Regions from separate parts of the Streptococcus sp. 1453 genome, predicted to be linked through region 3. Evidence: predicted binding sites of a transcription regulator. Region 3 holds the regulator's gene; each other region holds the start of a gene.
What was found. The regulator NrdR, encoded in region 3, represses ribonucleotide reductase genes. The targets are predictions, from matches to a motif close to ACACNATATATNGTGT.

Region 1 (7,593 bases), on a different contig from region 3:
TCATCGTCTACAGAAAATACAAACCAGGTAGCAACAAGTTCTTCACAAAATGCACCTGAGGCTCAACCGACCGATATTGATGGGACTTATACTGGTCAGGATGACGGAGACCGTATCACTTTGGTAGTGATTGGTACAACTGGTACATGGACACAGGTAGAAACTGACGGGGAACAAGAAATCAAGCAGGTCAGCTTCGATGCATCTAATCAACGTATGATTATTGGTGATGATGTCAAGATTTATTCAATTAATGGTAATCAGATGACTATCGACGATATGGATAGAGAAGCGTCTGATCGCATCGTTTTAACTAAATAAGACTATGCAAGTAGGAAGGGCTGGATTTTCCAGTCTTTTTACTTTTACCTAGAAAATAATCATAAATACTTGCCTTCTACCGAATACCTGCGTTATACTAGTATCAATTACCTGTTTTTAGTATTCAAAATATCAAGGAGGAGATATGAAATATAGGAAATTTCAATTATTGATGTCCAAGTATGGCTTTAGTCTTTTGATTATGCTACTTGAACTTTGTCTGGTTTTTGGTCTCTTTCTTTATTTAGGACGCATGGCTCCCATTTTATGGATTACTGTCCTCATTCTACTGAGTATCATCACAATCATTTCGATAGTCAACCGTAATACGACTCCTGAGAATAAGGTAACCTGGTTATTAGTAGCCTTTGTGCCAGTATTTGGCCCCTTGCTCTATCTGATGTTTGGTGAGAGGCGATTGTCCAAAAAAGAAATCAAACAACTGAAGAAGCTAGGCTCCATGCATTTCCAAGAAGCAAATAGCCAGCTACTAAAAGAGGAATTAAAAGAAAGTGACAAGGCGGCATATGGTGTCATCAAGTCCTTATTGAGTATGGATACCAATGCTGACATCTATGATCAAACTGCCTCTACATTTTTTTCTAGCGGAGAGGTTATGTGGGAAAAGATGGTAGAAGATCTTAAAAAGGCTGAGAAATTTATCTTCTTGGAATATTACATTATAGAAGAAGGTTTGATGTGGAATCGTATTCTAGAAATCTTGGAGCAAAAAGTCGCTCAAGGCATTGAAGTTAAACTGCTCTATGACGATATTGGCTGTATGGCTACTTTAACAGGAGATTATGCACATCGACTTCGTCAGCTAGGCATCGAGGCCCATAAATTCAATAAAGTTATTCCTCGTTTGACAGTGGCCTATAATAACAGAGATCATCGAAAAATATTGATTGTTGATGGTCAGATAGCCTATACTGGTGGGGTCAATCTGGCAGATGAGTACATTAACCACGTCAAGAGATTTGGTTATTGGAAGGATAGTGGAATTCGCTTAGACGGACTAGCAGTAAAAGCCCTGACACGCTTGTTTTTAACCACTTGGTACATCAATCGAGGAGAGATTAGTGATTTTGATCAATATCATTTAGAAAATCATTCTATCCCAAGTGACGGTTTAACCATTCCATATGGGAGTGGACCCAAGCCAATTTTTCGAACGCAGGTAGGGAAAAAGGTTTATCAGAGTTTAATCAATCAAGCAACGGAATCGGTCTATATTACGACACCTTATTTGATCATAGATTATGATTTAACGGAGACAATCAAAAATGCTGCTATGAGAGGAGTCGATGTTCGAATTATCACCCCTTACATACCAGATAAGAAGTTCATTCAGTTAGTCACAAGAGGCGCTTATCCAGATCTTCTTTCTGCTGGTGTTCGAATTTATGAGTATAGTCCAGGTTTTATTCATAGTAAGCAGATGTTGGTAGACGAAGATTTTGCGGTGGTGGGGACAATCAATCTCGACTACCGGAGCTTGGTACACCATTATGAAAATGCAGTCTTACTCTATAAAACTCCTTCTATAATGGAAATAGCCCGAGATTTTCAAAATATATTTGCAGATTCTCAGGAAGTCTATCCTCATTCTATCAAAACGAGCTGGTATCAAAAACTTGTAAAAGAAATCGCCCAGTTATTCGCCCCTATCTTATAAGAAATCTAGGACTTAGGAAATGACCGAGTCCTCTTTTTCTTGCTTTTTACGAATAGAAAGATATAGGGAGGGACGATGCTGACTCAGAAAGAATTGGATTATATCATGTCATTTAAACAGACACATTTACACCGCTTTCGGGAAATTGAAACCTTTGTGAAACTATGCAAAAAATCACTCAAACAGCCATCGCAAGCTGACAATCCTAGGACTTTTTGATATACTAAGACAGATAAATTGAATAGGAGAAACGATATGAGTGTGTATGGTAGAGTAGAAGAAGTTCATCAGGAGAATCGTGAACCTCTAGAATACCAAATCGAACAAGAATCGCATCATCGTGAATCAAGTCGTCTTCCTTTGGTAAAAATTTTACTATGGAGTACGCTTGTAACGGGGATAACTCTAGGAGTACCGCTATTACTCGATTTAATGAGTGCACAGGAAGTGCAGGATTTTTATGCAGGTTGGGCCCTTCATCAGACAGGGAAGATTTACAGCGACTATTATGGAAGTCAAGGTTTGCTTTATTATTTGCTGACTTACGTGACTCAGGGTGGATTTTTCTTTGCCATTTTTGAGTGGTTAGCCTTGGTAGCAGGAGGATTTTTCCTTTTTAGATCAGCGGACACCTTGACAGAGCAAGGAGACCAAGCTGGACAAGTGGTGACTATTTTTTACATGCTAGTTACAGGTCTTGCTTTTGGTGGAGGATATGCGACTCTTTTAGCGCTTCCCTTCTTATTCGCGGCCTTTAGTTTAGTTGCGGCTTATCTAAGCAATCCAAGCCATGATAAGGGATTTGTACGGATTGGGCTGGCTTTGGCGGGTGGATTTTTCTTTGCTCCCTTGTCATCGCTCCTGTTTATTGCTGTAGTGAGTTTAGGCTTGTTGGTCTTTAACCTTGGGCATAGACGCGTTGCGCATGGGTTTTATCAGTTTCTTGCGGTGGCTTTAGGTTTTTCACTTGTCTTTTATCCAACTGCCTACTATAGTGTTGCAACAGGAAGTTTTGGGGATGCCATTAGTGGTATTCGTTATCCCATTGACAGTATTCGCTTTGATTTCACTTCTAAAATTTTAGAGAATATAGCTTTTTATGGCTTGTTGTCCCTCGGTTTGGGATTTGTAGTTTGTATCTTTTTAGGTCTCTTTCAATCCAAGCCCTCTAAACTATACGTCATTTCGGTTCCTGCAAGTCTTGTGACAATTTTAGGTTTGATTTTGCTTTTCTTTTCACAAGAGCCTCTGCACGCTTCCTATTTGATGGTCATCTTCCCTGTTTTCCTACTTTTATTGGTAACCAATATTAAGAGTCAACAGAGGGGGCGTAGTGTTAGAAGAAGACGAAGAGAAACGCCAGTTAGTCTATGGAGTCGTTTCTTCAAAGGAAATCTATATCTGCCAGTTTTAGGGCTTGTCTATCTTTTGTCTGTTCCCTTTTTGATGAAGTTTGTCCTTTATCCGGTACCTTATCAAGAACGTGATCGTCTTGCTGATTTGGTAAAAGAGGAGACAAGTACGGAAGATGCTATCTATGCATGGGATGATACTGCAACTCTTTATCGTAAGAGTGAGCGTTTGTCGCCATCGGCTATTTTGTCCCCGATGCACTATACAGCAACTGAGGAAAACCGGAATAAGCTACTTAATGACTTGAAAGAAAAACAACCTAAGGTGATTGTGGTAAATGACAAAGTGCCAGTCTGGTCTGAAGTAGAAACAATCTTGAAAGAAAATTACCAACAAGTAAAGACGGATTACTCAGAGTTTAAAGTCTATAAAATCAAATAACCAAATCAATATCTTGTGTATTTTTAAAAATTTTAGGATTTTTAACACAAGATATTGATTTTTCTTTTTAGAGTGGTATAATACTTTTTAGAAAGAACATTTTAGAAAAGAGCATGCATATGATTGCACTAGAAGAAAAAATTACAATTTTGCCAACTCTCTTCGTCGAGAAACGAGATGGGAGACGTGTTGTATTTGATGTGGATAAGATTGACAAGGCTCTCCACAAGGCGGCAGACAAGGTTATGGATGTGACACCCTTGGTTGAAAAGCGCCTAAATGCTCTGACCGAGCGAATTGTCACAGAAATTCATAGTCGATTTCCACAGGGGGTTAAGATTTACGAAATTCAAAATATCGTAGAACATGAATTGCTTGAAGCCAAAGAATATGCGCTGGCTGAGGAGTATATCACTTATCGAACACAGAGGGATTTTGAGCGCTCAAAAGCGACAGATATTAACTTTAGTATCCATAAGCTTCTCAATAAAGATCAGGCAGTTGTCAATGAAAATGCGAACAAAGACAGCGACGTCTTTAATACCCAGCGTGATTTGACAGCAGGCATCGTTGGAAAATCAATCGGACTGCAAATGCTTCCTAAGCATGTAGCCAATGCCCACCAAAAGGGGGATATCCACTATCATGATTTGGATTATAGCCCCTACACACCTATGACCAACTGCTGTTTGATTGATTTCAAGGGGATGTTGGAAAATGGTTTTAAGATTGGAAATGCAGAGGTAGAAAGTCCCAAGTCTATCCAGACTGCGACAGCTCAGATTTCGCAAATCATCGCCAACGTTGCTTCTAGCCAGTATGGGGGCTGTTCAGCTGACCGTATCGATGAAGTCTTGGCGCCTTATGCAGAGAAGAATTACCAAAAACACCTCAAAGATGCAGAAGAGTGGGTTTTACCTGAAAAACGGGAAGATTATGCCTGGAAGAAAACGCAAAAAGACATCTATGATGCCATGCAATCTCTTGAGTATGAAATCAACACCCTCTTTACTTCAAATGGGCAAACACCTTTCACTTCGCTAGGTTTTGGCCTGGGAACCAATCGTTTTGAGCGGGAAATTCAAAAAGCTATCTTGAACATCCGAATCAAGGGACTTGGTTCAGAACACCGCACAGCTATCTTCCCTAAACTTATCTTCACGCTTAAAAGAGGACTCAACTTAGAGGAAGGGACACCCAACTACGACATCAAGCAGTTGGCTCTAGAGTGCGCAACCAAACGGATGTACCCAGATGTTTTGTCCTATGATAAAATTGTTGAGTTGACAGGTTCTTTCAAAGTTCCTATGGGTTGTCGTTCTTTCCTTCAAGGTTGGAAAGACGAGAATGGCGTAGAAGTCAATTCAGGTCGGATGAATCTAGGCGTTGTGACGGTCAATCTTCCTCGCATCGCCCTCGAGTCTGATGGTGACATGAATAAGTTCTGGGAAATCTTCAACGAGCGAATGAATATTGCGGAAGATGCTCTGGTTTATCGTGTCGAACGAACCAAGGAAGCAACACCAGCAAATGCTCCTATCCTTTATCAATACGGTGCTTTTGGTCATCGTCTAGGTAAAGAAGAAAGTGTTGACCAGCTCTTTAAGAATCGTCGAGCGACCGTTTCGCTGGGCTATATCGGCTTGTATGAGGTAGCAACTGTTTTCTTTGGTAACAGCTGGGAAAGCAATCCAGAAGCTAAGGAATTCACGCTGGATATCATTCGTGATATGAAACGCCGTGTAGAAGAGTGGTCTGACCAATATGGCTACCATTTCTCTATATACTCAACACCGTCCGAAAGCTTGACAGATCGTTTCTGTAGACTAGATACAGAAAAGTTCGGCTCTATTCCTGATATTACGGACAAGGAGTACTACACCAACTCTTTCCACTACGATGTTCGTAAAAATCCAACACCATTTGAAAAATTAGACTTTGAGAAAGTCTATCCAGAAGCAGGTGCGTCAGGTGGTTTCATCCATTATTGTGAGTATCCAGTCCTCCAGCAAAATCCTAAGGCTCTGGAAGCTGTCTGGGATTATGCCTATGACCGTGTGGGCTATCTTGGGACCAATACTCCAATAGACCGTTGCTACAAGTGTGACTTTGAAGGGGATTTTGAACCAACTGAGAGGGGCTTTGCTTGTCCAAACTGTGGCAATAGCGATCCTAAAACAGTAGACGTTGTTAAACGGACTTGTGGCTATCTAGGCAATCCTCAAGCGAGACCGATGGTAAACGGCCGTCACAAGGAAATCGCTGCGCGTGTCAAACACATGAATGGATCAACGATTAAAATAGCTGGACATCAAGTAACAAATTAGAAAGAAATGAAATGGGAAAATATCAATTAGACGATAAGGGTCGCGCACAAGTGACCCGTTATCACGAGAAACACTCTAAAGGTGGAGTTGGTAAGAAAGAACGCTTGCTCAGCCTCAGAGAACAATTTTTAAACAAGAACAAGAAAAAATAAAAGTGATACTCAATGAAAATCAAAGAGCAAACTAGGAAGCTAGCCGCAAGCTGTACTTGAGTACGGTAAGGCGACGCTGACGTGGTTTGAATTTGATTTTCGAAGAGTATGAGAGTCAGCTCTCGCTTTTCTCATAGTGGGAGGTAAGGATGGAATTACGCAGACCAAGATTAGCAGATAAAGAAACAGTTTTAGACATGATGGCAGAGTTTGAGCAGACCCAATCAGCTCACGATGGGGGCTTTTGGGATACAGAGAACTTTGTGTATGAAGAGTGGTTGGAAACAAATATGCAAAAAGAGATGGGAATAAACTTGCCTGAAAATCGTGTTCCTTCTATTCAATTTGTATCATTTGATGATGTAGGTCGTGCTCTAGGATTTTTGAATCTGCGATTGAGACTGAATGAGGGATTGCTGAATTATGCTGGTCATATTGGCTACTCCATTCGTCCGTCAGAAAGAGGCAAAGGTTATGCGAAAGAAACTCTCCGTCAGGGCTTGCAAGTTGCTAAAGAAAAGAACATCAAGAAGACTCTTGTGACCTGTAACGTGAATAATCCTGCTAGTAGAGCAGTCATTCTAGCAAATAGAGGTCTCATTGAGGATGTTCGTAATGAAGTCGAGCGTTATTGGATAGAGGTGGCGAATGAATAATCCAAAACCACAAGAATGGAAAAGTGAGGAACTCAGTCAAGGCCGTATCATTGACTACAAGGCCTTTAACTTTGTGGACGGCGAAGGCGTGCGCAACTCTCTCTATGTATCAGGCTGCATGTTTCACTGCGAGGGGTGTTATAATGTTGCGACTTGGTCTTTCAATGCAGGAATTCCCTACACAGCAGAATTAGAAGAACAGATCATGGAAGATCTCGCTCAACCTTATGTTCAAGGATTGACCTTGCTGGGAGGGGAGCCTTTCCTCAATACGGGCATTCTCTTGCCTCTCGTTAAACGCATCCGAAAGGAATTGCCAGAAAAAGACATCTGGTCCTGGACGGGCTACACTTGGGAAGAAATGATGTTGGAAACTCCAGATAAACTGGAACTCTTATCACTAATTGACATCCTTGTCGATGGACGGTATGACCGAACTAAGAGAAATCTCATGCTCCAGTTTCGAGGTTCTTCCAATCAACGAATTATCGATGTGCAAAAATCTTTCAAAAGTGGGCAAGTAGTGATTTGGCATAAGCTTAATGACGGAAAAGAAAGCTATGAACAGGTGAAGAGAGAATGAAGAAAAAAGACTTAGTAGACCAACTAGTCTCAGAGATCGAGACGGGGAAAGTCAGGACACTGGGAATATACGGTCATGGGGC
Region 2 (7,593 bases), on a different contig from region 3:
CAATAAATTTATCTTGGATGCAACTTATCTGGGTCACTACTCTGAAAAGACTCTGGCAGGGGTAGAGGCTATCTTGGCTGCCAATGGTGGAAAGCTTGACTTGCGTGACGAAGATTTCGAAGTATTAGAAGCCGCAAAAGACTTGAATGACTTCCTTGGAATTAACTACTATATGAGTGACTGGATGGAAGCCTTTGATGGAGAAACTGAAATCATCCATAATGGTAAAGGTGAAAAAGGAAGCTCTAAATACCAAATCAAAGGTGTTGGTCGTCGTGTAGCTCCTGACTATGTGCCACGCACGGACTGGGATTGGATTATCTACCCTCAAGGTTTGTATGACCAAATCATGCGCGTGAAGAAAGATTATCCTAACTACAAGAAGATTTACATCACTGAAAATGGTCTCGGCTATAAAGATGAGTTCGTTGATAACACTGTTTACGATGATGGCCGTATTGATTATGTCAAACAACACTTGGAAGTATTATCTGATGCTATTGCAGATGGAGCTAATGTAAAAGGTTACTTCATCTGGTCATTGATGGACGTCTTCTCATGGTCAAACGGTTATGAAAAACGCTACGGTCTCTTCTATGTAGACTTTGAAACGCAAGAACGTTATCCTAAAAAATCAGCTCATTGGTACAAGAAAGTAGCGGAAACTCAAGTGATTGAGTAGTAGAATGAGTCATTAGATATAGAATTTTAGTGAGGCAAAAAGATGTTCAAAGATTTTATCCAATCTATTTATGAAAAAGTTTATATTATTAACTTTGAAAAATGCTCTCAAATACCGTGTTTGACAAATGAAGAATTGAAAAGTCTTGGAAAATGGTATGTCTCGACTGGTAAAGAATGGATTTGTCATTCAGATTATGAGCTGGAAGAATTTAAAAATATCTTTTTAAATTTTATAAATCCTGAAGAATGGGATACTATCTCCTTTGATTCAGATTTTATGCCGTTTCAACAATCGTAACCAATTGCTCAAAAAAGTTAAATCTTATATCTAGTACTCTGCAAAACTCTTATCTAATCACGTTGCTTATACTCAATGAAAATCAAAGAGCAAATTTAAACTAGGAAGCGAGTCGCAGATTTCTCAATGCATAGCTTTGAGGTGGCAGATAAAGCAATTGGGCAAAAAGTCTTTAACGAAGAAAAACGCATAATATCAGGTGTTGAAAAAACTTGATACTATGCGTTTTATTATGGGAAGATTTACTTCTGAAATTGAGTTGTTACCCAGAATCTTTCAGTTTATTAAGGCTTGATAACTTTAATATGTTTAGATAGCTCAAAAAGGATTGAATCACTTAGTTTAGAATCTGAAACAATAGTATCAAGATTTGATACATTATAAAAAGTATAAAAATCAAACTTATTGAACTTACTATGATCTGCGAGTAAATATTTTTTATTAGAATTATTTAAAGCGATGCGTTGAGCCTCTCCCTCTTCCTCGCTAAAAGTAGCTAGAGCTCCGTTTTGAATACCATTACAGCTAACGAAAGCTTTAGAAAATTGGAGATTAGAGAGATTTTGTAGGGTCAATGTGCCAACAAAAGCACCTGTAATTTCGCGATAATTTCCACCTATTAAAATCAAATCTGTTAATTTTCGTTCGCTTAAAATCAGAAAAACAGGTAGACTGTTGGTCACGACGCGGATATTGTCAATAGGCAACTCACGCGCAAAAAATTCTAATGTTGTTCCTGGTCCAATAAAAATAGTTTCTCTTTCTTCTACTAGACTGCCTGCAAAACGGGCTATTTCTTGTTTTTCTGCCGTTTGGAGGGCTTGTTTTTCAATATTTGATCGCTCATTAGTCAAAAGGGAGTTGGTTCGAAGTTTTTCAGCTCCACCATGCACACGAATCAGCAAATCTTTATCAGCTAATTCCTGTAAATAGCGCCTTGCAGTCATATCTGAAACGGCTATTTCGTCCATAATCTGCTTAACCGTTATGGTTCCTTTACTATTTACTGTCTCTAAAATTTTGGCTAATTTTTCTTGTTTGAGCATATTATCACCTCGTTTCCTACTACTATCTTACCATAAACTAGCTCATCATTCAAATACAAAAACAACAAAATAAAACAAAAACAAAAATATCGAGGTTTATTTTCAAAACTTTCGATATTTTTATTAAGTTATTATTTTGTTGTTTCTAGTTTACTTTTTGATGGTTAAGAGTGGTGGAGAATTATACTCAATGAAAATCAAAGAGCAAACTAGGAAGCTAGCCGCAGGCTGTACTTGAGTACGGCAAGGCGAAGCTGACGTGGTTTGAAGAGATTTTCGAAGAGTATTAGTCCAAACCGTAGTTGTAGTCATCATCTTGCATGGCTTCAACTTCACCAAGGAGGTAACCATTTCCGACTTGAGAGAAGAAGTCGTGGTTAGATGTTCCTGTTGAAATACCGTTCATAACGATTGGATTGACATCATCTGCTGAATCTGGGAAGAGTGGATCTTGTCCCAGGTTCATGAGTGCCTTGTTAGCATTGTAGCGAAGGAAGGTCTTGACTTCTTCCGTCCAACCAACACCGTCATAGAGGCTTTCTGTGTAGCCTTCTTCATTTTCATAAAGAGTATAGAGTAGGTCGTACATCCATTCTTTGAGTTTTTCTTGCTCTTCTTCAGGTAATTCATTGAAACCAAGTTGGAATTTGTAACCAATGTAGGTTCCGTGAACAGACTCATCACGAATAATCAATTTAATGATTTCCGCAACGTTGGCTAGTTTGTTGTTACCAAGATAGTAGAGGGGAGTGAAGAAACCTGAGTAGAAGAGGAAGGTTTCGAGGAAGACACTGGCAACTTTCTTTTCAAGTGGGCTACCGTTTAGGTAGATTTCGTTGACAATCTCAGCCTTCTTTTGCAGATAAGGATTGGTATTGGTCCATTCGAAAATTTCTTCAATCTCAGCCTTTGTATTTAAGGTAGAAAAGATTGATGAATAAGATTTAGCGTGGACAGATTCCATAAATTGGATGTTATTGAAAACAGCTTCTTCATGTGGTGTACGGATATCTGCGCGAAGGGCTTGAACCCCAGTCTCAGATTGCATAGTGTCGAGAAGGGTTAAACCACCAAAGACTTTTCCAACTAAGTCTTTTTCTTTGTTTGATAGTTTTCTCCAGTCATCCAAGTCATTTGACAAGGGAATACGTGTATCGAGCCAGAATTGCTCCGTCAGTTTCTCCCAAGTTGATTTGTCGATGACATCTTCGATGGCATTCCAGTTAATGGCTTTGTAGTAAGTTTCCATTTGAAATCTCTTTCTGTGTTTAGTATTGCGAACTCACAATTATCTCTATTTTATCATAATCCTAGAGTAGTTTCGCACAAAAAGTCGGAAGCCCGACTTTTTTGTTTTTCCATAGTATAGATGCTTATTCCAGTTTAGTTTAGCAGGGTGAATGAATACTTATCTGAGAAAATGTAGTTTACTCAAGCAAAGATTAAATCACACAGCTTTCACATTGGTTAGCACCGACTTCTCCACCATCATCTGTAAAGGTACGGACGTAGTAGATAGACTTGATACCCTTGTTAAAGGCATAGTTACGAAGGATAGACAAGTCACGTGTCGTTTGTTTGTTTTCTTTCTTCCATTCGTAAAGACCTTTTGGAATATCACTACGCATGAAGAGAGTAAGTGAAAGTCCTTGGTCCACGTGCTCTGTTGCAGCGGCGTAAACATCAATCACTTTACGCATATCCATGTCGTAAGCCGAAGTGTAGTAAGGAATGGTTTCTGTTGACAAGCCAGCAGCAGGATAGTAGATTTTACCAATTTTCTTTTCTTGACGTTCCTCGATCCGTTGCGTAATCGGGTGGATAGAAGCAGAAACGTCGTTGATGTAACTGATCGAACCATTTGGAGCAACAGCTAGACGGTTTTGGTGGTAAAGACCATCTGCTTGAATCTTGTCGCGAAGTTCAGCCCAGTCAGCAGCGCTTGGAATAAAGACATCTTTGAAGAGTTCTTTAACACGGTCTGATTTTGGAACAAACTCGCCAGTTACATACTTGTCGAAGTAGCTTCCCTTAGCATAGTCTGATTTTTCAAAGTTATGGAAGGTAATACCACGTTCACGCGCGATATTGTTTGATTCTACCAAGGTCCAGTAGTTCATGAGCATGAAGTAGATGCTAGTAAACTCAACAGACTCAGGGGATCCATATTCAATCAATTGTTGGGCAAGGTAGCTGTGAAGTCCCATGGCACCAAGACCAAAGGTATGAGCTTGGCTATTTCCGTGGTCGATGGTAGGAACAGCTACGATGTGTGAACTATCTGTAACGAAAGTAAGGGCACGAACCATAGCACGGATAGAACGACCAAAGTCAGGTGAAGTCATCATGTTGACCACGTTGGTTGAACCCAGGTTACATGAAACATCCGTTCCCATTTGAAGGAATTCTTGAGCATCGTTGATCAAGCTTGGTTCTTGGACTTGAAGAATCTCAGAACACAAGTTACTCATGATAATCTTTCCATCAACAGGATTTGCACGGTTAGCCGTATCAATGTTGACGACATAAGGGTAGCCAGACTCTTGCTGTAATTTAGAGATTTCAGTTTCCAAATCACGCGCCTTGATTTTTGTCTTGCGAATATTTGGATTTGCGACCAATTCATCGTATTTTTCAGTAATGTCGATGTAGTTGAATGGCACACCGTATTCAAGTTCTACAGAATATGGGCTGAAGAGGTACATTTCTTCATTTTTACGAGCTAATTCATAGAATTTATCTGGTACTACAACACCAAGTGAGAGAGTCTTTACACGAACTTTCTCATCAGCATTTTCTTTCTTAGTTGAAAGGAAGGCGATGATATCAGGGTGAAAGACGTTGAGGTAGACAACACCGGCACCTTGACGTTGACCCAATTGGTTAGAGTAAGAGAAGCTATCTTCGAAAAGCTTCATAACAGGAACGACACCTGAAGCAGCTCCTTCATAGCCTTTAATAGGTGCACCAGCTTCACGAAGGTTGCTGAGGGTAATTCCCACACCACCACCGATACGTGAAAGTTGAAGAGCTGAGTTGATAGAACGTCCGATAGAGTTCATATCATCAGTTACTTGGATTAGGAAACATGATACCAATTCACCACGACGAGCACGTCCAGCATTCAAGAAGGAAGGAGTAGCAGGTTGGTAGCGTTGGTGGATGATTTCATTGGCAATATCGATTGCAATAGCTTCATTCCCATCAGCAAAATAAAGGGCGTTAAAGAAGACACGGTCTTCCATGCTTTCAAGATAATATTCACCGTCATTAGTCTTTAAGGCATATTGATTGTAAAATTTATAAGCTGCCATGAATGACTTGAATTGGAAGTTTTGATCTTTGATAAATTGTGACAATTCTTCCAAAAATTCTGGACGGTATTTCTTGATAAAGGCTGTTTCGATGTAGTTGTGTTCAATGAGGTAGTTGATTTTATCCTTGATTGAATCAAAAACCATAGTGTTTGGAACTACATTTTCTTTAAAGAAGGCATCCAAGGCTTCCTTATCTTTATGAAGCATGATTTGTCCATTAACAGGACGGTTAATTTCGTTATTGAGACGGAAGTAAGTTACGTCTTCAAGATGTTTTAATCCCATAAAATTTCCCTTATCTAATTACAAAAGAAAGGCTTCTAAGTTAGCCCTAGAAGCAGTTTCTTCTGGATGATGTACTAAGATTATGCTAATTGTTTCAGTTTTCCTGGCTGGAAACCTGAAAAGACTTCAGTTGGTGTTTGGATAACAGGAGCTGCGCTAAAACCGAGCTCTTTAACTTGATCGATGTACTCAGGCTGCTCATCAAGATTGATTTCACGATAAGAGACATTATTACTGTCCAAGAAACGTTTGGTCATCTTACATTGGACACAGTTGTTTTTAGAATATACGGTTACCATTGTGTAACTCCTCTTTAAAATTTAATTCTATCCTAGTATATCAGAAAATAAAATTTTGTCAATGATTTGAACTAAATATAGTGGTCAGTTTTTCTAGTCAAGCTCACAAAACACAATATGTAGTGTTTGGTTTATAAAACAGCAATGATTATCCTATAAATCGTTTTTAAAGAAACTATATCCTGTGTTTTGTTATCTAGGATAGAAGATTTTCAGCAAGTTATCTGAAAGGAAATTGAAGGAAAATCCAGAAAATGCTTGAAAAAAATCCTAGAAGATGGTATAATACCAAATTGTAAGGGTTATCACATATAACTCAAAAAAGAAAGAACAAAAGGAGAGTCAAACTATGGCTTCTAAAGATTTCCACGTAGTGGCAGAAACAGGTATTCACGCACGTCCAGCAACATTGTTGGTACAAACTGCTAGCAAATTTGCTTCAGATATCACTCTTGAGTACAAAGGTAAATCAGTTAACCTTAAATCAATTATGGGTGTTATGAGTCTTGGTGTTGGCCAAGGTGCTGACGTAACTATCTCAGCTGAAGGTGCAGATGCAGATGACGCTATCGCTGCAATCTCAGAAACAATGGAAAAAGAAGGATTGGCATAAGGGAAATGACAGAAATGCTTAAAGGAATCGCGGCATCTGACGGTGTTGCAGTTGCAAAAGCATATCTACTCGTTCAACCGGATTTGTCATTCGAGACTATTTCAGTCGAAGATACAAACGCAGAAGAGGCTCGTTTGGATGTTGCTCTTGAAGCTTCTCAAAACGAGCTTTCTCTTATCCGCGAGAAAGCTGTAGGTACGCTTGGTGAAGAAGCGGCTCAAGTTTTTGACGCTCATTTGATGGTTCTTTCTGACCCAGAATTGATTGGTCAGATTAAAGAAACAATTCGTGCTAAGAAAGTCAATGCAGAAGCAGGTCTTAAAGAAGTGACTGATATGTTCATCACTATCTTTGAAGGCATGGAAGACAACCCATACATGCAAGAACGTGCAGCGGATATCCGCGACGTGACAAAACGTGTATTGGCAAACCTTCTTGGCAAGAGATTGCCAAACCCAGCTTCTATCAATGAAGAAGTAATCGTAATTGCGCATGACTTGACACCATCTGATACAGCTCAATTGGACAAAAACTTTGTAAAAGCTTTTGTAACAAACATCGGTGGACGTACAAGCCACTCAGCTATCATGGCACGTACACTTGAAATTGCAGCTGTATTGGGAACAAATAACATCACTGAAGTGGTGAAAGACGGTGATATCCTTGCCGTTAACGGAATTACTGGTGAAGTGATTATCAACCCAACAGATGAACAAGCGGCAGAATTTAAAGCAGCTGGTGAAGCTTATGCTAAACAAAAAGCTGAATGGGCCCTTTTGAAAGATGCTCAAACAGTGACTGCTGACGGTAAACACTTCGAGTTGGCCGCTAACATTGGTACTCCAAAAGACGTTGAAGGTGTTAACAACAACGGTGCAGAAGCTGTTGGACTTTACCGTACAGAGTTCTTGTACATGGATTCTCAAGATTTCCCAACAGAAGACGAGCAGTATGAAGCATACAAAGCTGTTCTTGAGGGAATGAATGGTAAACCAGTGGTTGTTCGTACAATGGATATCGGTGGAGATAAGGAACTTCCTTACTTCGATAT
Region 3 (7,593 bases):
GCTTCCAGCCAAGTAATGGCAATAGAAAAGAAGTAAAGTACAAGGTGCTTCTTGGTAACAAATCTTTTCAGCATAAAGAGTTGACCTCCTTATCGATATACATGTAATCAGTTTTAAAGTTATTATACTCCTTTATCTCAAATACTTCATATAAAAATGTAATTTTTGGGGATATACAATTAAATGAAAATATCGTACTGACACAGATTAAAACAAAAAGCGAACAAAACAAAATTCGTTGTTTCGATTCGCTTTTTGTATTATTATCTAGATTTTTTTGTAGCTCTGATAACAATTAGTCTGAGCATGTACACTAATAGCTGATGGAATAAAATGTGTACTTTAGATTATTTCCAAGCGCCACTGGCATCTACATAGTAACCATCTGGTGTGTAGGTATTGTGAAGCATCTTACCTGATGAAGCAAGGTAGTACCAAGATCCGCTATCTTTTACCCAGCCTGTTGCCATAGAACCTGAGTTGTTTAGATAATACCAAGATCCACTATCTTTGATCCAACCTGTCGCCATAGAACCTGAGTCTTTTAGGTAATACCAAGAGTGATTATCATATAGCCAGTCACTAGCAATCATGGCTCCTGATGATTTAAAGGCATACCAGTTGCCACCCTGATAGAGCCAAGTTTGATTGAACATGACTCCGTTATCATTCATAAAGTACCAAGTTCCCTTGTCCTTAACCCAATCGTTCTGCACTAGTTGACCTTGTTTTTGATAGTACCAGCTTTCACTGTAATTCTTTTTTAGCCAGCTTTCTGCTTTTACAATCGGATAAAGTATTTTGAAGGCTCCTCCCCCTCTGTAGGAATGACTGATAACTCCTGGTTTTTGAAGTTTCAATTCTACATAGTCGTCTGCCCAAGCAAATACTTTTTGACCATTGACAGTCTCTGGTAAGGTAGCAGTGTAGGTCTTAGTTTGATAGTCCCATTTTGCATCAAGGTAGGTGTGTTGATCATTTGATTCGTCAATACGGAAGTAACCACTCTTTCCGCCATCATGATACACATCATCTACTACTTTAGTGGACCAGGTCTTTACTTCATTTCCGCTCTTGGCTTCTACCTTGATATCTCCTCTATAGCCATAAGGCACATAGAAATTCAGGTAACGCCCCTCTACCCCCATCATAGACTTGTCCTTTTCTTGACCTAGGAAATTGACAGTTTGATCTTGACCATTGAGACTGACCGTCCACTCGATTTTCTCGGTTTTTGGCAAATTCAAGACTTTGATATCTACTTCATGTCCATTGTCAAATCGAAGAATTTTGCCATCTTGATACTTAATCCCACCCTTGATAACCCATTCTTCTTCCAACTCGAAGGCCTTTCCTGAATGAGGGAAAGCCAGTAAGGCTAGACCAGCTAAAGACAAACCAAATAATGTGATTTTTTTTGATACTTTCATTTTCTTAACTCCTTATTTTTGAAATAAAACAAATTGACTGTTTTCTGGATAAATTGATACATGTTGCTCCTTGTTACTGCTGGATGCAGCTTCAAGGACTAGAGGATAAGAGTATTGATACAGTTCCTCTAAAGTGATTTTTCCGTTAGTATTGGTGTCTGCCATAGGCGAAATAATTTTATTTTGAAGTGAATCCCAACCGGAAAAGGATGTTTTATCGCTACCAATGGCTATCGTCCCATCTTCTCCACCATGACAGGTAAGGTAAAGATAGTTCACATCGCTTTCGCTAGAAGATTTAAATAGTTCTTGCATATTTGCAATAATCTCAGCTTTTGTTTTATCTGGGAAACGAACAACTTTACTAAAGTTTTGGTTACTAAAAAACTTTTACATAGTATTAACATCTTCAATAGGTACTGCTCTTGTTGATGTTTCACTTGTTTTTAGTGTTTTATACCACCAACGACCATTCGATTGAATCCAACTGCCATTAGAGTGGCTATAATCCTAGGGAAAGATAGATTCTTGTGCAGAAACTGGACTATTTACTGATAGTGATGTCACTAGGCTCAGTAAAGCAACTGATGACAATAAAATTTTTTTCATAATCATATTGTCCTTTCTGTTTTATTTTTGTATAATCATAATCATATCACAAATAAAAAAAACAGGTTTTATTTTTTGCAGAAATGGAAGAGGAATACTATGGAAAATTTTGGAGCAGTTTTAAAGGATATCCGTATTTCAAAAAATTTTCGTCTTAAAGATTTGGCTTGTGATAAGATTAGTGAGTCAACTATTTCTCGTTTCGAAAATGGGATTACAAAATTATCTATTGATCATTTTTACATGTTGTTAAATCGCCTGGGGATATCATTTTCGGAATTTGAAGAATTAGTTCATTGCTATTATTCCAAAAAAGAATGTTTTTTTGAAGAACTAGAACATGCTGTAAACTCTTCAGATATCATTTTGTTACAAGAACTAATAAAGAAAATAGAGCTAAAACAAAAGCAGGAAAAAAGTTTGTGCAATTATCACATAAAATTGATTGCTGAGCAACAGATCAACCGGCTTGCAAATCTTCCTTATAATGCCTCTAAATGTAATGAGCTAATCAAGTATTTGCTTTCTGTAGATACTTGGATGGAGTATGAACTGAAAATTTTCTATAATTCGGTGTTTTTTATGAATACTAAGACCATAAGCTTACTATATAGAGCGGTAATCAAGAAAACACGACATTTTTTAAAAACAGACATGGGAACATATAGAGTAATTCCTTTATATTTATTTAATTTAGAGTTATTATTAAAAAATAATTTGTTAGATAGCGCTCAATTTTTTATAGATGATTTAGAAAATTTACTGACCAGACAAGGATATTATTTTGAAAAGAATTATTTGCTTTTTTTAAAAGGTATTTATCTCATAAAAACGAATCAAGTAGAGTTAGGTAAAAAAGAATGTTCCAAAGCTATGAGAATATGTAAGGAATATAATGATAGTGTCACAATAGAGAAATTAAACAAGACCTTTAAATCAGATTTTATCATTTAATTGGTTAGAAGGATTCGTTTGTAAGATAAAGTTAGACAGAAAATGAAATAAAAGAAAAAGGATAGCCTCTCTGCGATGAGATGTTATCCTTTTTGATTTTAAAATTATTGCAAATTAACCTTGTTTCTCAAAATATAGTAGGTTCCGAGGTAAAAGATAGCTATGAATATGAGTTCTTCAACAATGGCTATACCTGCTCCCATATAGAAATGGTCATTAAGTCCTACAAGTGAATTGACATAGAAATTAGAACTAAGATTGAAGGAAAGTTCAATAAATCCAATGATGATTTGGATACCAATGTAGGCTGCAACAGCGAGTGCTGTACGGTATTCATTGAAAAGCTGTCCAATGGAAATAGCCAAGTAGATGCAGAGGATGCTGGAAATGGTATTTAGTAGGAAGGATATACCTGTAAGAAAGATCTGAGGGAGATGTGTTTCTACAAATGTAATCACATAAGAAAGAGTGATCCATTCTGAAGCCGTTATGGTCACAATAATAACAGCACTTAGAACTAGGATAGCAGTGCTAATCATCGACCAGATAAAGGCACCGACTAGTTTGGCTGTGATGATATGGTGTTCAGATACTGGAAGGGTCAAAGTCAGATAGCCTTGTCGGTCATAGACACTGCCTTTAAAGCGTTTAATGATTAAGAAAAGAGTTGAAATTCCAAGTGTAATCATCAAGCCACCAAAGACGAGGGCTAGAAAAGTAAGTAAAACAGGTTGGCTTTCTTTGACAGGCAGATTGTTATAGGTCTGTGCTTGTATCCCGATAAGGGCAGAAAGGACTAGCACAGCAGCGTAGAGGGCTAAATACCACTTGTTAACATTTTTAAATTCGTAGCGAATTAAATTCCAAAACATAAATAATCTCCTTTGCTTAAGCCTTAAATTCCTGACGGAAGAGTTGGTCAATGGATTCACCCGACTCATAGCGAATATCGTCTACATTGCCTTGACGAACGACTTTTCCGTCCTTAAGGAAGACAATTTCATCTAAGATTGGCTCGATATCAGAAATCAAGTGGGTAGAAATCAAAACGGTAGAAGTTGGGGAGTAGTTGTTGATAATGGTATTGAGGATATAATCACGGGCTGCTGGATCCACCCCACCAATGGGTTCGTCTAAAACGTAGAGGCGGGCATCACGGCTCATAACCAAAATTAGTTGGACCTTTTCCTTGTTACCTTTTGATAATTTCTTGAGACGACTATTTTCATCAATGCCCAGGTCTGCAAGTAGATGATGGGCGCGTTCAAGATTGAAATCTTTATAGAAGGTCTTGAAGTAGGTTAGGGCTTCTTTGACCTTCATTTGTTCATTGAGATAGGTCGTATCCGGCAAATAAGCTACGATGGCCTTGGTTGCTGGGCTTGGATCCATGTCGTTGATCAGGACACGTCCTTGATCTGGTTGTAAGAGGCCATTGATTAGTTTAATCAGGGTTGTTTTTCCTGAGCCGTTTGGGCCAAGGAGACCAACAATTTTTCCAGCTGGAATGTCAAGAGAAACATTTTCAAGGGCTGGGGTTGCTCCATAAGATTTGGATACATTTTCAAATGCTAGTAATGACATAGGCTTAAACTCCTTTAATATAATCGCCGACTACGCTTGGTAGTTCTTCTTTTTCATAGCCAAAATAGGTCATGGAGGAAACGAAGTGTTCCAATTCTTCTTCCGATAATTGTTTGCGCGATTGGGCGATTAGCTCCTTATCCTCAGTCACAAATCGTCCAGTTGTTCGCTTGCTGTAGACAAATCCTTCTCGTTCAAGGTCTGACAAGGCTCTTTGGATAGTGTTTGGATTGACACCCGCCTCGCTAGCCAGCTCTCGCACGGTTGGAAGTTGTTGATTGGGTTCCAGTGTATGGGAAACAATCTGAAGCTTGATTTTCTCCATAATCTGTAAATAGATAGGTTTTTTGTTGTCAAATGTCCAGGACATCTTGGTCTCCTTTCTTTTATCCTTTTTGTCTTAATTAAATAATACAACAAAACAAAAAACTTGTCAAGCAAAAAGAAGAATTGTTTTGGGAATTGTTTAAAAAATGGTATAATGAAAAGAAAACGATAAGGAGGGAAAGGATGCGTTGTCCAAAATGTGGGGCTACCAAGTCAAGTGTTATCGATAGTCGCCAAGCAGAAGAAGGGAACACTATTCGTAGAAGACGTGAGTGCGATGAATGCCAACACCGTTTTACAACCTACGAACGGGTAGAAGAAAGAACCTTAGTGGTTGTTAAAAAAGATGGCACACGGGAACAGTTCTCCAGAGATAAAATCTTTAATGGGATTATCCGCTCAGCCCAGAAACGTCCTGTGTCAAGTGATGAAATCAACATGGTAGTCAATCGTATCGAACAGAAACTCCGTGGTCGAAATGAAAATGAAATTCAAAGTGAGGACATTGGTTCACTCGTCATGGAGGAGTTGGCTGAACTGGACGAGATTACCTATGTACGTTTTGCCAGTGTCTATCGTAGTTTTAAGGATGTCAGTGAGCTAGAGAGCCTGCTCCAACAAATTACCCAGTCCTCTAAAAAGAAAAAGGAAAGATAAATGAAGCCAATTGACCGTTTTTCTTATCTAAAGAATAATCGGGTGTCGCAAGATACCTCATCTCTGGTACAGTGCTACCTCCCGATTATCGGTCAGGAGGCACTGAGCCTTTATCTTTATACGATTAGTTTTTGGGATAATGGCAGAAAGGAATACCTTTTTTCAAGCATTCTCAATCATCTCAACTTTGGGATGGACAGACTTTTAAAATCCTTGAAAATCCTATCTGCTTTCAATCTTTTGACCCTCTATCAAAAAGGGGATGTTTATCAGCTAGCTATCCATGCTCCTCTCTCGAGTCAGGACTTCTTGGTGCATCCTGTGTATCGTAGACTTTTGGAGAAAAAGATTGGCGATGCAGCTGTGGAGGATTTGAAAGTTGAAAGTGCTGATGGAGAAGAAATACCTGTCTCACTCAATCAAGTCTTTCCAGATTTGGCAGAGCTGGGAAGTCAAGAAGACCTTGGTCTCAAGAAGAAAGTGGCCAATGATTTTGACTTGGAACATTTTCGCCAGCTGATGGCTCGAGATGGACTTCGTTTTGCGGATGAGCAGTCCGATGTCTTAAACCTCTTTGCTATTGCCGAGGAGAAGAAATGGACTTGGTTTGAAACCTATCAATTGGCCAAGTCAACAGCTGTTTCTCAGGTTATTTCAACCAAACGCATGCGTGAAAAAATTGCTCAAAAACCAATTTCCTCTGACTTTAGTCTTAAGGAAACAACCATTATCAAAGAAGCCAAAAGTAAAACTGCCCTGCAGTTCTTGGCAGAAATCAAGCAAACACGCAAGGGAACCATTACCCAAACAGAAAGAGAACTCTTGCAACAGATTGCTGGCTTGGGCTTGCTGGACGAAGTCATCAATATCATTCTTTTATTGACCTTTAATAAGGTCGATTCGGCAAATATCAATGAGAAATATGCCATGAAGGTGGCCAATGACTATGCCTATCAAAAGATTCATTCGGCAGAAGAGGCAGTCTTGCGGATCCGTGAGCGTGGGCAGAAAAGTCAGGCTCAAAAAAGCAGTAAACCGAGTCCTGCCAAGTCCAATGTACCCAAGTGGAGCAATCCAGATTATAAGAATGAAACCAGCGAGGAAACTCGTCTGGAATTAGAACGTAAGAAACAAGAACTATTAGCTCGATTAGAAAAAGGAGGAGATTAGATGGAAAGTGTCGGAGACGTACTCAAACGTCAACCTAGCCGTTTTCATTATCAAGATTTGGTCCAGAAAATCATGAAAGATTCTGATGTTGCGGCTTTTATCCAGCAAGAATCCTTGACCCCAGAGGAATTAAATCGCAGTATCTCCAAGTTTAATCAGTACATCACCGAGCGTGACAAGTTTCTTCGTGGTGATACGGATTATATTGCCAAAGGCTACAAGCCGATTTTGGTTATGAATCATGGCTATGCGGATGTCTCATATGAAGAAACTCCTGAACTAATCGCAGCTGAAAAAGAAGCGGCTATTAAGAACCGCCTCAAGTTAATCAATCTGCCAGCTACTCTCAAGAAAGCTAGTTTAGCTCAAGTAGATTTGGATGATTTGGGGCGCTTGCCAGTTTTTGAAAAGCTATTAGCCTTCGTGGAGCAATATCCAGCTATTCAAAAAGGTCTTTACTTGTATGGAGACTTTGGTGTGGGTAAAAGTTTCATGGTGGCTGCCTTAGCCCATGATTTATCAGAAAAACGTGGTGTTTCATCCACTCTCCTCCACTATCCTAGCTTTGTCATTGATGTCAAAAATGCTATCGGTGATGGTAATGTCAAGACCTTGGTGGATGAGATTAAACTGTCTGAAGTCCTGATTTTAGATGACATTGGTGCCGAGCAATCAACAGCTTGGGTACGTGATGAAATCCTGCAAGTCATTCTTCAATATCGGATGCAGGAAAATTTACCGACCTTTTTCACCTCCAACTTCAACTTTGAAGAATTGGAGCAGCATTTTGCTAAAGGGAAACATGGAAATGACGAGACCTGGGAAGCCAGACGGGTCATGGAACGCATCCGTTATTTGGCTG

Region 1: the regulator NrdR is predicted to act here: its motif matches at 3,838-3,853, upstream of nrdD (anaerobic ribonucleoside-triphosphate reductase).
Region 2: the regulator NrdR is predicted to act here: its motif matches at 6,040-6,055, upstream of nrdH (glutaredoxin-like protein NrdH).

What each region holds. Positions count from the first base shown of each region.
Region 1 covers NZ_VMLZ01000005.1:325,347-332,939, reverse strand. The annotation lists gene HW098_RS05130 (SP_0198 family lipoprotein) at 1-321, shown strand, start outside; gene cls (cardiolipin synthase) at 467-1,999, shown strand; gene HW098_RS05120 (hypothetical protein) at 2,255-3,793, shown strand; gene nrdD (anaerobic ribonucleoside-triphosphate reductase) at 3,913-6,120, shown strand; gene HW098_RS05110 (hypothetical protein) at 6,132-6,272, shown strand; gene HW098_RS05105 (GNAT family N-acetyltransferase) at 6,422-6,928, shown strand; gene nrdG (anaerobic ribonucleoside-triphosphate reductase activating protein) at 6,921-7,511, shown strand; gene HW098_RS05095 (phosphoribulokinase) at 7,508-7,593, shown strand, end outside.
Region 2 covers NZ_VMLZ01000003.1:96,904-104,496, forward strand. The annotation lists gene lacG (6-phospho-beta-galactosidase) at 1-682, shown strand, start outside; gene HW098_RS02430 (DUF3884 family protein) at 725-982, shown strand; gene HW098_RS02435 (DeoR/GlpR family DNA-binding transcription regulator) at 1,267-2,028, opposite strand; gene nrdF (class 1b ribonucleoside-diphosphate reductase subunit beta) at 2,315-3,277, opposite strand; gene nrdE (class 1b ribonucleoside-diphosphate reductase subunit alpha) at 3,471-5,630, opposite strand; gene nrdH (glutaredoxin-like protein NrdH) at 5,711-5,929, opposite strand; gene HW098_RS02455 (phosphocarrier protein HPr) at 6,279-6,542, shown strand; gene ptsP (phosphoenolpyruvate--protein phosphotransferase) at 6,548-7,593, shown strand, end outside.
Region 3 covers NZ_VMLZ01000008.1:24,409-32,001, reverse strand. The annotation lists gene HW098_RS07195 (ABC transporter ATP-binding protein) at 1-74, opposite strand, end outside; gene HW098_RS07190 (N-acetylmuramoyl-L-alanine amidase family protein) at 348-1,430, opposite strand; gene HW098_RS10570 (hypothetical protein) at 1,443-1,745, opposite strand; gene HW098_RS07180 (Rgg/GadR/MutR family transcriptional regulator) at 2,139-2,993, shown strand; gene HW098_RS07175 (hypothetical protein) at 3,098-3,865, opposite strand; gene HW098_RS07170 (ABC transporter ATP-binding protein) at 3,882-4,577, opposite strand; gene HW098_RS07165 (GntR family transcriptional regulator) at 4,582-4,947, opposite strand; gene nrdR (transcriptional regulator NrdR) at 5,088-5,561, shown strand; gene HW098_RS07155 (replication initiation and membrane attachment family protein) at 5,562-6,731, shown strand; gene dnaI (primosomal protein DnaI) at 6,732-7,593, shown strand, end outside.